DNA from 2 places in the Streptomyces sp. NPDC047117 genome. Region 2 is predicted to be linked to the other one. Evidence: riboswitches for the same ligand, from Rfam matches in the RefSeq annotation. Region 2 holds a riboswitch; the other holds the start of a gene.
What was found. A riboswitch is a leader RNA that binds a small molecule or an ion and turns the genes downstream of it on or off. The one in region 2 is predicted to bind glycine.

Region 1: another riboswitch for glycine. It lies ahead of gcvP (aminomethyl-transferring glycine dehydrogenase); the one in region 2 lies ahead of gcvT (glycine cleavage system aminomethyltransferase GcvT).

What each region holds. Positions count from the first base shown of each region.
Region 1 covers NZ_JBEYUN010000024.1:4,760-10,863, forward strand. Annotated here, with positions in the region: gene ABZ840_RS33010 (MerR family transcriptional regulator) at 1-429, shown strand, start outside; partial or broken gene ABZ840_RS33015 (DNA polymerase IV) at 577-1,938, shown strand; gene ABZ840_RS33020 (PRC-barrel domain-containing protein) at 2,100-2,513, opposite strand; glycine riboswitch at 2,627-2,724, shown strand; gene gcvP (aminomethyl-transferring glycine dehydrogenase) at 2,913-5,798, shown strand; gene ABZ840_RS33030 (DUF5999 family protein) at 5,901-6,104, opposite strand, start outside.
Region 2 covers NZ_JBEYUN010000004.1:204,202-210,305, reverse strand. Annotated here, with positions in the region: gene ABZ840_RS09495 (ABC transporter permease) at 27-1,025, opposite strand; gene ABZ840_RS09490 (enhanced serine sensitivity protein SseB C-terminal domain-containing protein) at 1,433-2,221, opposite strand; gene ABZ840_RS09485 (enhanced serine sensitivity protein SseB) at 2,360-3,184, opposite strand; gene ABZ840_RS09480 (AAA family ATPase) at 3,303-3,893, opposite strand; glycine riboswitch at 4,218-4,314, shown strand; gene gcvT (glycine cleavage system aminomethyltransferase GcvT) at 4,468-5,643, shown strand; gene gcvH (glycine cleavage system protein GcvH) at 5,774-6,104, shown strand, end outside.

The DNA.
Region 1 (6,104 bases), on a different contig from region 2:
GACTACTGGGCGCGTACGGGCCTGGTGGAGCCCAGTGTGCGGCCCGCGTACGGGTCGGGCACCCAGCGGCTCTACAGCTTCCGGGACGTCGTCGTCCTGAAGATCGTCAAGCGGCTGCTGGACACCGGCGTCTCCCTGCAGAACATCCGCACGGCGGTGCAGCACCTCGCCTCGCGCGAGCTGTCCGATCTGGCGCAGATGACGCTGATGAGCGACGGCGCGACGGTGTACGAGTGCACCTCGCCCGACGAGGTCGTCGACCTGCTCCAGGGCGGCCAGGGCGTCTTCGGCATCGCCGTCGGCGTGGTCTGGCGGGACGTGGAGGCCGGGTTGGAGCAGCTGCACGGGGAGCGCGTGGACACCGGCGAGACCCTCGTCGGCCACAATCCCCACGACGAGCTGGCCCGCCGCCGCAACCGCGCGGTCTGACGCCGCCGGGGCCCGTCGAGGAACGGGCCGACGGCAGGCACGAGGGGTCCGGCCGACCTGGCCGGACGACATCTTCCAGCAGGTCACCAGAGGCTTCACGGCCCGCCGAGCGGCCGATTGTCAGTGGCGTACGGCACCATCAATCACGTGAGACGTGCGCCGACGATCCTGCATCTGGACATGGATGCGTTCTTCGCGGCCGCCGAGCAGGCGGCCAAGCCCAGCCTGCGCGGAAAGCCCGTCGTCGTGGGTGGCATCGGCGGGCGCGGCGTCGTCTCCACCGCCTCGTACGAAGCCCGCGTCTTCGGGGTCCGCTCGGCCATGCCCACCGCCCAGGCGCGCCGGCTCTGCCCGAACGCCGCCTACCTCGCGCCGCGCTTCCATGTGTACCGCGAGGTCAGCGACAAGGTCATGGCGCTGCTCCACGAGCTGTCGCCCCTGGTGGAGCCGCTGAGCCTGGACGAGGCGTTCGTCGACCTGGAGGCCGGCGGGGTCGCCGACGACGGAGATTCGGCCCGCGCGGTGGGGGAGCAGCTGCGCCGCGACATCCTCGCCGTCACGGGGCTGACCGGATCGGTGGGCCTCGCCGGCGCCAAGATGCTCGCGAAGATCGCGTCCGAGCAGGCCAAGCCGAACGGGCTGGTGCTGATCGAGCCGGGCACCGAGCGGGAGCTGCTGGGGCCGATGTCCGTGCGGACGCTGCCGGGCGTGGGCCCCGCCACGGCCGAGGCGCTGCGCAAGGCCGGGATCCACACGATCGCCGAGACCGCCGAGGCCGGCGAGGCCGAGCTGGTGCGGCTGCTGGGGCGGGCGCACGGCGCGGGGCTGTACGCCATGGCGCTGGGGCAGGACGACCGGCCGGTGGTCGCGGAGCGGGACGCCAAGTCGATCTCCGTCGAGGACACCTTCGAGGTCGACCTCACCGACCGTACGCGGGTGCGCGCCGAGGTGATGCGGCTGGCGGACCGGTGCGTGCAGCGGCTGCGGGCGGCCGGGCGCTCGGGCCGTACGGTCGTGCTGAAGGTGCGCAACTACGACTTCTCCACGTTGACCAGGTCCGAGACCCAGCGCGGGCCGACGGACGACCCCGCGGTGGTGCGGGATGCGGCCGGGCGGCTGCTGGACCTGATCGACACCACCGGTGGCGTGCGGCTGCTCGGCGTGGGCGTGAGCGGCCTCGCGGACTTCACGCAGGAGGACCTCTTCGCCCAGGCGGCGACGGAGCGGGCGGCCGAGGAGGCCCGGCTCGCCGAGGAGGCGAAGGCGGCCGCCGGAGCGGCCGGCGGGGAGAGTGGGGCGGAAGAGGCGGAGGAGGTCGCTGAGCGCCCCAGGAAGTGGGTGCCGGGCCTGGACGTGGTCCATGCCGAGTACGGCCCTGGATGGGTCCAGGGAAGCGGTCTGGGGCGGGTCACCGTACGGTTCGAGCAGCCGTGGTCGGCGCCGGGGCGGGTACGGACCTTCCTCGTGGACGATCCGGCACTCACGCCGGGGGAGGCGCTGCCCCTGGTGGGCGGCGGGCCGGACGCGCGCGCTGGGGAAGCGCCCATGAAGGCCGACGACAGCGCGGCGTCGCCGCCGATCCCCGACGGCTCGTTGCCGCCCTCGTCGGTCCCCGACGGTCCGCAGCCGTCCTCGTCGATATCATCCGACGGCTCGCCGTCGTCCGGTGTTCAGTCCTCCGGCGAGCCCGCTATGCGGCCGAACTCCCGGTCGGTGGAGCCGGCAGGTGAGCGGTCCCCGGGGTCCTCGCCGGCGAGCACCGCGTCGGTGGCGGAGATATCCAGCCGGTAGTGGTGGTAGAGCTGGAGTTCCTGCTCGGGGGAGAGGTGCCGGCCCACTCCGAAGTCCGGCGCGTCCTTGATCAGCTTCCGCTCGTACGGCACGTGCAGCGCGTCGTCGACCAGCCGGCTCGGCTCCAGCGGCACGAACGCGTCCCGGCTGAAGAGTCCCGTCCGGATCGCCGCCCACTCCGGCTCGCCGGTCGCGTCGTCCAGGTACACCTCGTCGATGGTGCCGATCCTGGTGCCGTGCCGGTCGAACGCCTTGCGGCCGATCAGACTGCGGGGATCGATGTCGGTCTGCACGGTTCCTCCTACCTGCCGGAACTGCCCTGTGCACCCTACGAAACGGCACATTTCCCGCCCCGGCCACTCGGGGGATGCCGAGCAGCCACGCTGGTAGGCTGGTCAGCGATCGATGACCCCGTGCGGGAGAGCCCTCCGTCCCCCGGGCCGGAGGCGCCGAAGGAGCAACTCCTCCCCGGAATCTCTCAGGCACCCGTACCGCGCGGACGAGATCACTCTGGAAAGCAGGGTGGGCCACGGACCAGCGCAGTGCCGGAGCCCCTCCTCACCGACGGTGAAAGCCGGGCGTTGCGTACGTTCCGGTGAAGCTCTCAGGTTGAGATGACAGAGGGGGAGGCCGTCCGGGCACCCGCGCCGTGGTGCCCCTCGTAGGTCCCAGAGACCAGGAGGCCCCCGCAGATGACCACCAACCGCATCTCGCTGACCGAGCTGGAACGCGGCACCCCCTTCGAGCAGCGTCACATCGGCCCGGACCAGGAGTCCCAGGCCAAGATGCTCGCCCACATCGGCTTCGGCTCGCTGGACGAACTCACCGCGGCCGCCGTCCCCGATGTGATCAAGAGCGCGGAGGCGCTGGACCTGCCCCAGGGGCGGACCGAAGCGGACGTCCTGGACGAGCTGCGGGCCCTCGCGGACCGCAACCACGTGCTCGCCCCCATGATCGGCCTGGGCTACTACGGCACGTTCACGCCGCCGGTCATCCTGCGCAACGTCATGGAGAACCCCGCCTGGTACACCGCGTACACCCCGTACCAGCCGGAGATCTCGCAGGGCCGCCTGGAGGCGCTGCTCAACTTCCAGACCATGGTCGCCGACCTCACCGGCCTGCCCACCTCCGGCGCCTCCCTGCTGGACGAGGGCACCGCGGCGGCCGAGGCGATGGCGCTCTCCCGCCGCGTCGGCAAGGTCAAGAAGGGCGTCTTCCTCGTCGACGCCGACTGTCTGCCGCAGACCATCGCCGTCATAGAGACCCGTGCCGAGCCCACCGGTGTCGAGGTCGTCGTCGCCGACCTGAGCGACGGCATCCCCGCCGAGATCGCCGAGCGCGGCGTCTTCGGCGTGCTGCTCCAGTACCCCGGCGCGTCCGGCGCGGTCCGTGACCCCCGCGCCCTCATCGAACAAGCTCACGAACTTGGCGCGATCGTGACCGTCGCGGCCGACCTCCTGGCCCTGACGCTGCTCACCTCGCCCGGCGAGCTGGGCGCCGACATCGCCGTCGGCACGACCCAGCGCTTCGGCGTCCCGATGGGCTTCGGCGGCCCGCACGCCGGTTACATGGCCGTCCGCGAGAAGTTCGCCCGCAGCCTCCCCGGCCGCCTCGTCGGCGTCTCCGTCGACGCCGACGGCAACAAGGCCTACCGCCTGGCCCTCCAGACCCGCGAGCAGCACATCCGCCGCGAGAAGGCCACCAGCAACATCTGCACCGCGCAGGTCCTCCTCGCCGTCATGGCCGGCATGTACGCCGTCTACCACGGCCCCGAGGGCCTGGCCGCCATCGCCCGCCGTACCCACCGCTACGCCACCGTCCTCGCCGAGGGCCTGCGCGCCGGCGGCGTCGAGGTGGTGCACGGTACGTACTTCGACACCCTCACCGCACGGGTCCCCGGCCGCGCCGCCGAGATCGTCGCCGCCGCCCGCGAGGCCGGCGTCAACCTCCGCCAGGTCGACGCCGACCTGGTCGGCATCGCCTGCGACGAGACCACCGGCCGCGCCCAGCTCACCGCCGTCCTCGGCGCTTTCGGTGTCCAGGGCGACATCGAGCAGCTCGACGCGGCCGCCGCCGACGCGCTGCCCGAGTCCCTGCTGCGCGCCGACGACTACCTCGGCCACCCGGTCTTCCACCAGTACCGCTCCGAGACCGCGATGCTGCGCTACCTGCGCACCCTCGCCGACCGCGACTACGCGCTGGACCGCGGCATGATCCCGCTCGGCTCCTGCACGATGAAGCTGAACGCCACCACCGAGATGGAGCCGGTGACCTGGCCGCAGTTCGGCCAGCTGCACCCCTTCGCGCCGGTCGGCCAGGCCCAGGGCTACCTGACCCTCATCCAGGAACTGGAGGAGCGCCTCGCCGTCGTCACCGGCTACGACAAGGTCTCCCTCCAGCCCAACGCCGGCTCCCAGGGCGAGCTCGCCGGCCTGCTCGCCGTCCGCGCGTACCACCGCGCCAACGGCGACGAGCAGCGCACCGTCTGCCTCATCCCGTCCTCCGCGCACGGCACCAATGCCGCCAGTGCCGTGATGGCCGGCATGAAGGTCGTCGTCGTCAAGACCGGCGACGACGGCGAGGTCGACACCGACGACCTGCACGCCAAGATCGAGCAGTACCGCGACGAGCTGGCCGTCCTGATGGTCACCTACCCGTCCACGCACGGCGTGTTCGAGGAGCACATCACCCAGATCTGCGCCGCCGTGCACGACGCGGGCGGCCAGGTCTACGTCGACGGCGCCAACCTGAACGCGCTGGTCGGCGTCGCCGAGCCGGGCAAGTTCGGCGGCGACGTCTCGCACCTGAACCTGCACAAGACCTTCTGCATCCCGCACGGCGGCGGCGGTCCCGGCGTCGGCCCGGTCGGCGTGCGCGCGCACCTCGCGCCGTACCTGCCCAACCACCCGCTCCAGCCCACCGCGGGCCCCGAGACCGGCGTCGGCCCGATCTCCGCGGCCCCCTGGGGCTCGGCCGGCATCCTGCCGATCTCCTGGGCGTACGTCCGCCTCATGGGCGGCGAGGGTCTCAAGCGCGCCACCCAGGTCGCGGTGCTCTCCGCCAACTACATCGCCAAGCGCCTGGAGCCGCACTACCCGGTGCTCTACACCGGCCCCGGCGGCCTCGTCGCGCACGAGTGCATCATCGATGTACGGCCGCTGACCAAGGCCACCGGCGTCAGCATCGACGACGTCGCCAAGCGCCTGATCGACTACGGCTTCCACGCGCCGACCATGTCCTTCCCGGTCGCCGGCACGTTCATGATCGAGCCGACCGAGAGCGAGGACCTCACCGAACTGGACCGTTTCTGCGACGCGATGATCGCCATCCGCGCGGAGATCGAGAAGGTCGGCACGGGGGAGTGGGACAAGGACGACAACCCGCTGCGCAACGCTCCGCACACCGCGGCCGTCCTCACCGGCGAGTGGCAGCACGCCTACACCCGTGAGGAAGCCGTCCACCCGGCCGGCGTCGACGCCACCGCCAAGTACTGGCCGCCGGTGCGCCGCATCGACGGAGCCTTCGGCGACCGCAACCTCGTGTGCTCCTGCCCGCCGCTGGAGGACTACGCCGGCTGACGGCAGTCCGGCGCCCGTACGGCACGCACCACACGGGCGCCCGCACACAAAAGGGCCCTCGGCGCTATCCGCCGGGGGCCCTGCTCGTTCCCGCTCACCGCGTCAGGCCGCGGTGACGACCTGCCCGGTGCCCATCGGCCGGTGCGGGTCGATGACCTGCCCGTCCGGCAGGAGCTCACCGGTGTCCTCGAAGAGAAGTACGCCGTTGCACAACAGGCTCCAGCCCTGTTCCGGGTGGTGCGCCACGAGATGCGCGGCTTCCCGGTCGGCGGACTCTGCTGACGGACACGGTGGCTGGTGCTGGCA
Region 2 (6,104 bases):
ACCGCCCGGGCGCCGCGGGAGCGGCGTCAGCGGCTGCGTGGGTCCAGCGCGTCCCGCAGACCGTCACCGAGGAGGTTGAACGCGAGTACGGTGACGAAGATCGCGAGGCCGGGGACGAGCATGTACTGCGGGTCGACCTCGTAGTACTTGACCGCCTGGTTGAGCATGCCGCCCCAGGAAGCCTGAGGGGGCTGGATACCGACACCGAGGAAGCTGAGGGCCGCCTCGAAGAGGATGTTGGAGGGGATCAGCAGCGTGGAGTAGACCACGATGGGCCCCACCAGGTTCGGCAGCAGCTCACGGAAGAGGATGAACGGTCCGCGTGCACCCATCCCCCGGGCCGCGTCGACGAATTCGCGCTCGCGCAGCGACAGGGTCTGCGCCCGCACGATGCGGCCCATGTAGGGCCAGTTGAAGAAGCCGATCACGAAGATCAGGACCGAGATGTGCAGCGGCAGGCCCTCCAGGCCGAAGGCGCCGCCCTGCAGCGAGGCGGAGATGGCGATGGCGAAGAGCAGCAGCGGGAACGCCAGGAAGACGTCCATCATCCGGCTGATCACCGCGTCCACCCGGCCGCGGTAGTAGCCCGCCACCACGCCGAGGACCGTGCCGATCGCCACCGACAGCAGGGTCGCGCCGAACGCGACGATCAGCGAGACCCAGGAGCCCTCCAGGACCCGCGCGAGCAGGTCGCGGCCGAACTTGGGGTCGACGCCGAGCGGGTGGTCCGCGCTCATGCCGCCCAGGTCGCCCAGCGGCAGGGTGGTGTTGGGGTCGATCAGCGACTGATTCGGCTCGTTCGGGTCCAGGCCGAGGAGCGACTGGAGGGGGCGGGAGAGCGCGGCGATGACGATGAGGAGGATGACAACGATGGCACCCGCCACCGCGACCTTGTCGCGCTTGAAGCGCAGCCAGGCGATCTGGCCGAGCGAGCGGCCTTCGATCCGCTTGCTCCCGACGCCTTCCAGCACCGCTTCCGGCTGCGCCTCAGCAGCCGCCCCGGTGGTCTCGATCGGTGCGGTCACAGTGCCTTTGACCCCTCTCGGCCCGCCCTGCGGCCGGCCACGCCCGCCGCGTCGGCGGCTCGGTTCACTCACTGGTGTGCACGCCGGCGGACGCCCGGAGGTCTTGCAGCTCATCGGTCTTCGGATGTCCGCGCGACAGCGGTCCAACTGCTCGTCGCACACAGGGTCCAGACCCCTGCTGCGGGAGTCTTCATCCGAGTCGCGATCAGTCACCAGTCCTGCCGAGGAAAGGATGCGCAACTGTGATGTGCTCCACGGCATACCGTTATACGGACATCACGGACGGCTGAGCGGTCCTGACAGCCGGTTCGCGCCAGCCTCAACCGGGGTACACACGGGGGCAATTCGGCACACTACGGCACACGGGAGGACGGCCGGGGACGCCGCGCTCCCGCCCGCGCGGGACGTCAGTGGGGACCGGGGTAGCCGTAACCGTACGAGGCGGCCGGAGCCGGCGCGGGGCCGTGCGCGCCGCGGTCGAAGAAGGGGCGGGAGTAGGCCCGCATCCACATGGCCACGGGGTCGTACTCGTCCTCCATCGCCACCGTGGAGACCGGCAGTCCCTCCGGAACCGCGCCGATGGACTGCTGCATCATCAGCCGTACCGATTCCACCGCGGCCCGCCCCGTGTCGTACAGATCCAGGCCGATCGCGAGATAGGGAACGCCGAGGGCCGGCTGCACCCAGGCCCGGCGCAGCGAGCGGACGGCGGGCGTGCGGTGCGCGTTCTGCCCGAGCAGGGCGTAGAACTGCGGGATCTCCACGACCGGTTCGGTGATCCGCAGGGGCCCCGCGGGCAGCCGGTCCAGGCCGCCGGCGATCCGGCGCAGGTCCAGCCAGGGGATGCCGACGCCGCCGCCGGGCGCGTGCGGGTTCAGCCAGAGGCCCCAGCGGTCGGGGTAGAGCGCGGCGGCGATCTCGGCGCCGGGCACGACCTCGTGGGCGCGGGTCCAGCCGCTGGCCGCGAGCTCGGCGGGGGAGGTCACGCACGGGGCGTAGCCGAGCCCGTCGACCTCCATGTTCCCGTACTGCGCATCGGGGGCCCCGGCCTGGCCCTGCCACAGCAGCATCCACACCTGGCCGCCGGACAGCGCCTGCAGCAGCGCCTCGTAGGCGTCGTACCGGCCGGGCGAGACCTGCTGCAGCACCTGCTCGACCTGGCCTGCCGCCGCTCCCTGATGCGCACCCGCGCTCACGTGTCCCCGTCCCTTCTCCCGTCGGGCACGTGGGGGTGCCCGCCCGTCGTCCCACCAGCTTACGGGCCGGATCCCGGCGTGGTCCGGGCGCGCGCCGGTCGGTCCGGCACGGGCCGCGGCCGGCCCCGGCCGTACGGGCTACACGAGGTCCTGCGTGTAGAAGGGCCGCACGCGCTCCAGCATCCAGTCGACGACCGGGTCCTGTGCGATGTCCAGCATCACCAGCTGGACCGGCCAGGGCACCTCCACGGTGCCGAGCGCCCGGCCCAGCGCCCCGAGCGCGATGTCGCGCTGGGTCTGGTCCTGGAGGGCGGCCGCCGGGTCGGCGACCTGCACGCCGACGAAGAGGGTGGGCGCGTCGCCCTCGATGTTCGCCAGGCAGCGGCGGGCGGTGGTGACGTGCGGTACGCCGGAGAACTCCAGGCCCGCGGCGGCGAGGAAGTCCACCGGCTCGTCCTGCCAGTCCGGCTCGTACAGCCGCACCCGGCCGCCGGACGGCAGCCCCTCGCGGGGCATGTCACCGCGGCACAGCTCGGCCACGGCGGGCGGCGGCAGCGGCACGCCGACCGTGCCGTCCGGGTTCACCGCGATACCGATCTTCGGCGGCAGGCCGCGGGCGAACTCGCGGGCCGGTGCCACCGTGAAGGACATGTGCGCGCCGACGACCCGCAGGAACTCCTGCTCGGAGCTGAAGACGGGCACGTACGCCAGGCCGTCGGGCAGCTCCACGGTGGGCAGGTCCAGGCCGGGCGCGCCGAAGCCGGCGCTCTCGGGGCCGCCGCCCTTGGGCAGCGGCACCCATATCCGGCTGCGGCCGAGCACCTCGACGATCCGGGCGCCGGCCCCGGGATGCCCCACCGACGCCGCGAGCACTTCCTCCAGCTCGTTGGCCGGCCAGGCCAACTGCGGAATGCCCTGCTCGAAAACGCCCTGACCGGGGATGCTCTGCTCCGGAATGTCCATGGTCACCCACCCGCTTCGTACCGCACTGCCTGATCGAAAACCCTAGCGGCCCGCCGCGGGCGCTTCGCCCCCCGTCCCGAAGCCCGGACAGGGGCGCGGCAGTGGTGTACCCAGGCTCTCAGCCGAACGTCGTGCGTTCCAGCGCCTCGGCCGCCCGCCGGTCCAGCAGCACCGTGGCCGTGAACCCCTTCGGCAGCCGGGCCGCCCGGGCCCTGGCGAGCAGCCGGCGCACCGCGCGCCGGTGCCGCGCGAAGGCGTAGCCGGACACGCCGCGGCCCCTGGCCCGCTGTCCGGACAGCGCGACGCCGGCGGGCACGTCGAGCAGCAGCAGGTGCAGCTCGCGGCAGTCCCGCCGGGCGGTGCGCGCGATCCAGCGGCGCACCCAGGCGACCGTCCCGCAGTCGTGCACCACGACGCTGCCGCCGGAACGCAGTGCCTGCCACAGGCCGTGGTAGTGCGCGATCCGCACCAGCGGCCGCAGCAGGCCGTACGGCAGCGCGCCGAGCCGGCCGGCCTCCCAGCGCTCCCGTACGTCCTGGGAGTCGATGCGGTGGACGGGTGTGCCGGCCCGGTCCAGCGCCGGGACCACGCGCTGCATCAGCGTGCTCTTGCCGCCGCCGGGCAGGCCCGAGACGACCACCAGGCAGCGCGCGGGGAAGTCCAGCTCGCGGACGCGCGCTTCCCCCTCCGTGCCGCGCAGGTCCGTCACGCGGGCGCCGCGGCCCGGACGCACCACCGCCTTGGGTGTGCGGGCGCGGCGGGGCACCGCGCCGCGCGCGACCCCTGCCGACGTCGCATATACGGCTTGCCTCTGCACCGTGATCGCCCTCCCCGTTCCGTTCACTGCTGCCCCCACTACCCGCAGAGTGTCAAGAAAAGGTAATGAGCTTCAAGCGGAGGGCAGGTCATGGCGGGTTGCCCCCGGGCCGGCGGGGCGGCGCGGGCCGGGGCTCCTGTATCCGGCGATCCCGTGCAATGATGTGCGCGCCGGCCGCCGTACCCGACGCCGGCCGCCAACTGCATACCGGCCGCTTGAATCCGCGCGGGAGAGTTCCCGCCAGGCCACGGCGGGGCGCCGAAGGAGCAAGTCCTCCCTTGAATCTCTCAGGCCCCTGTACTGCGCGGACGAGGCAGATCTGAAAAGCGGGCCGCACGCCGGTGCGGCCCCACCCAAGGTGCAAGCCGAGGCCCCGATGGGGGCTGTCGGTGAACCTCTCAGGTTCCGATGACAGATGGGGAGACGTCCGATACGTCCCTGTCGTCCACTTCGGGAGCCCGCGACCATGACTGACGCCCGCCCGTCGCCCGCCACCACCCCAGATGGAGTCGCTTCGCGACGAAGCGCTCGACTCACGGCGCTCGATGCCACGCATCGCGCCCTCGGCGCGACCATGACCGACTTCGCCGGCTGGGACATGCCGCTGCGTTACGGCAGCGAGCGCGACGAGCACGTCGCCGTCCGCACCCGCGCCGGCCTCTTCGACCTCTCGCACATGGGCGAGATCACCGTCACCGGGCCGCAGGCCGCCGACCTGCTGGACCACGCGCTGGTCGGCAACATCGGCTCGGTCAAGCCCGGCCGCGCCCGGTACACGATGATCTGCCAGGAGGACGGCGGGATCCTGGACGACCTGATCGTCTACCGCCTGGGCGACCAGGAGTACATGGTCGTCGCCAACGCCTCCAACGCGCAGACCGTGCTGGACGCGCTGACCGCCCGGCAGGCCGGCTTCGACGCCGCCGTACGGGACGACCGCGACGCGTACGCGCTGCTCGCCGTCCAGGGCCCGGAGTCCGCCGGCATCCTGAAGCAGCTCACGGACGCCGATCTGGACGGGCTGAAGTACTACGCGGGCCTGCCCGGCACCGTCGCGGGCGTCTCCGCACTGATCGCCCGGACCGGCTACACCGGCGAGGACGGCTTCGAGCTGTTCGTCCGGCCCGCCGACGCGGTCGCCCTCTGGGAGGCGCTGACCGAGGCCGGCAAGGAAGCGGGCCTGGTCCCCTGCGGCCTGTCCTGCCGCGACACGCTGCGCCTGGAGGCGGGCATGCCGCTGTACGGGAACGAGCTGTCCACCTCGCTCACCCCCTTCGACGCGGGCCTCGGCCGGGTCGTGAAGTTCGAGAAGCCCGGGAACGACGGCCGCTTCGTGGGCCGGGACGCGCTGGCGGCCGCCGCCGAGCGGGCCGAGCACAACCCGCCGCGCAAGCTCGTCGGGCTGATCGCCGAGGGTCGCCGGGTGCCGCGCGCCGGCTACCCCGTCGTGGACGCGGAGGGCACCGCCATCGGCACCGTCACCTCCGGTGCCCCCTCCCCCACGCTCGGCAGGCCGATCGCGATGGCGTACGTGGACGCGGCGCACGCCGAGCCCGGTACGAAGGGGGTGGCGGTCGACATCCGCGGCAAGCACGAGCCGTACGAGGTCGTCGCGCTGCCCTTCTACAAGCGGGAGAAGTGACCGCACGGCACACTCCGGCCAGGAGAAATGACCGCGGGACGGCCGTCCTGCCGGTAGAAGTGACGCAGTCGCGTCTCACCTGTCAAGACCCTCTGCACGATCATTCCCCCGCATCCAGGAGAATCGAACCATGAGCAACCCCCAGCAGCTCCGCTACAGCAAGGAGCACGAGTGGCTGTCGGACGCCGCGGACGGCGTCTCGACGGTCGGCATCACCGAGCACGCGGCCAACGCGCTCGGCGATGTGGTCTTCGCCCAGCTCCCCGAGGTCGGCGACACCGTCACCGCGGGCGAGTCCTGCGGTGAGCTGGAGTCGACCAAGTCCGTCAGCGATCTCTACTCCCCGGTCGACGGTGAGGTCACGGAGATCAACGAGGACGTGGTGGCCGACCCGTCGCTGGTGAACTCCGCCCCGTTCGAGGGCGGCTGGCTGTTCAAGGTGAAGCTGAGCGGCGAGCCGG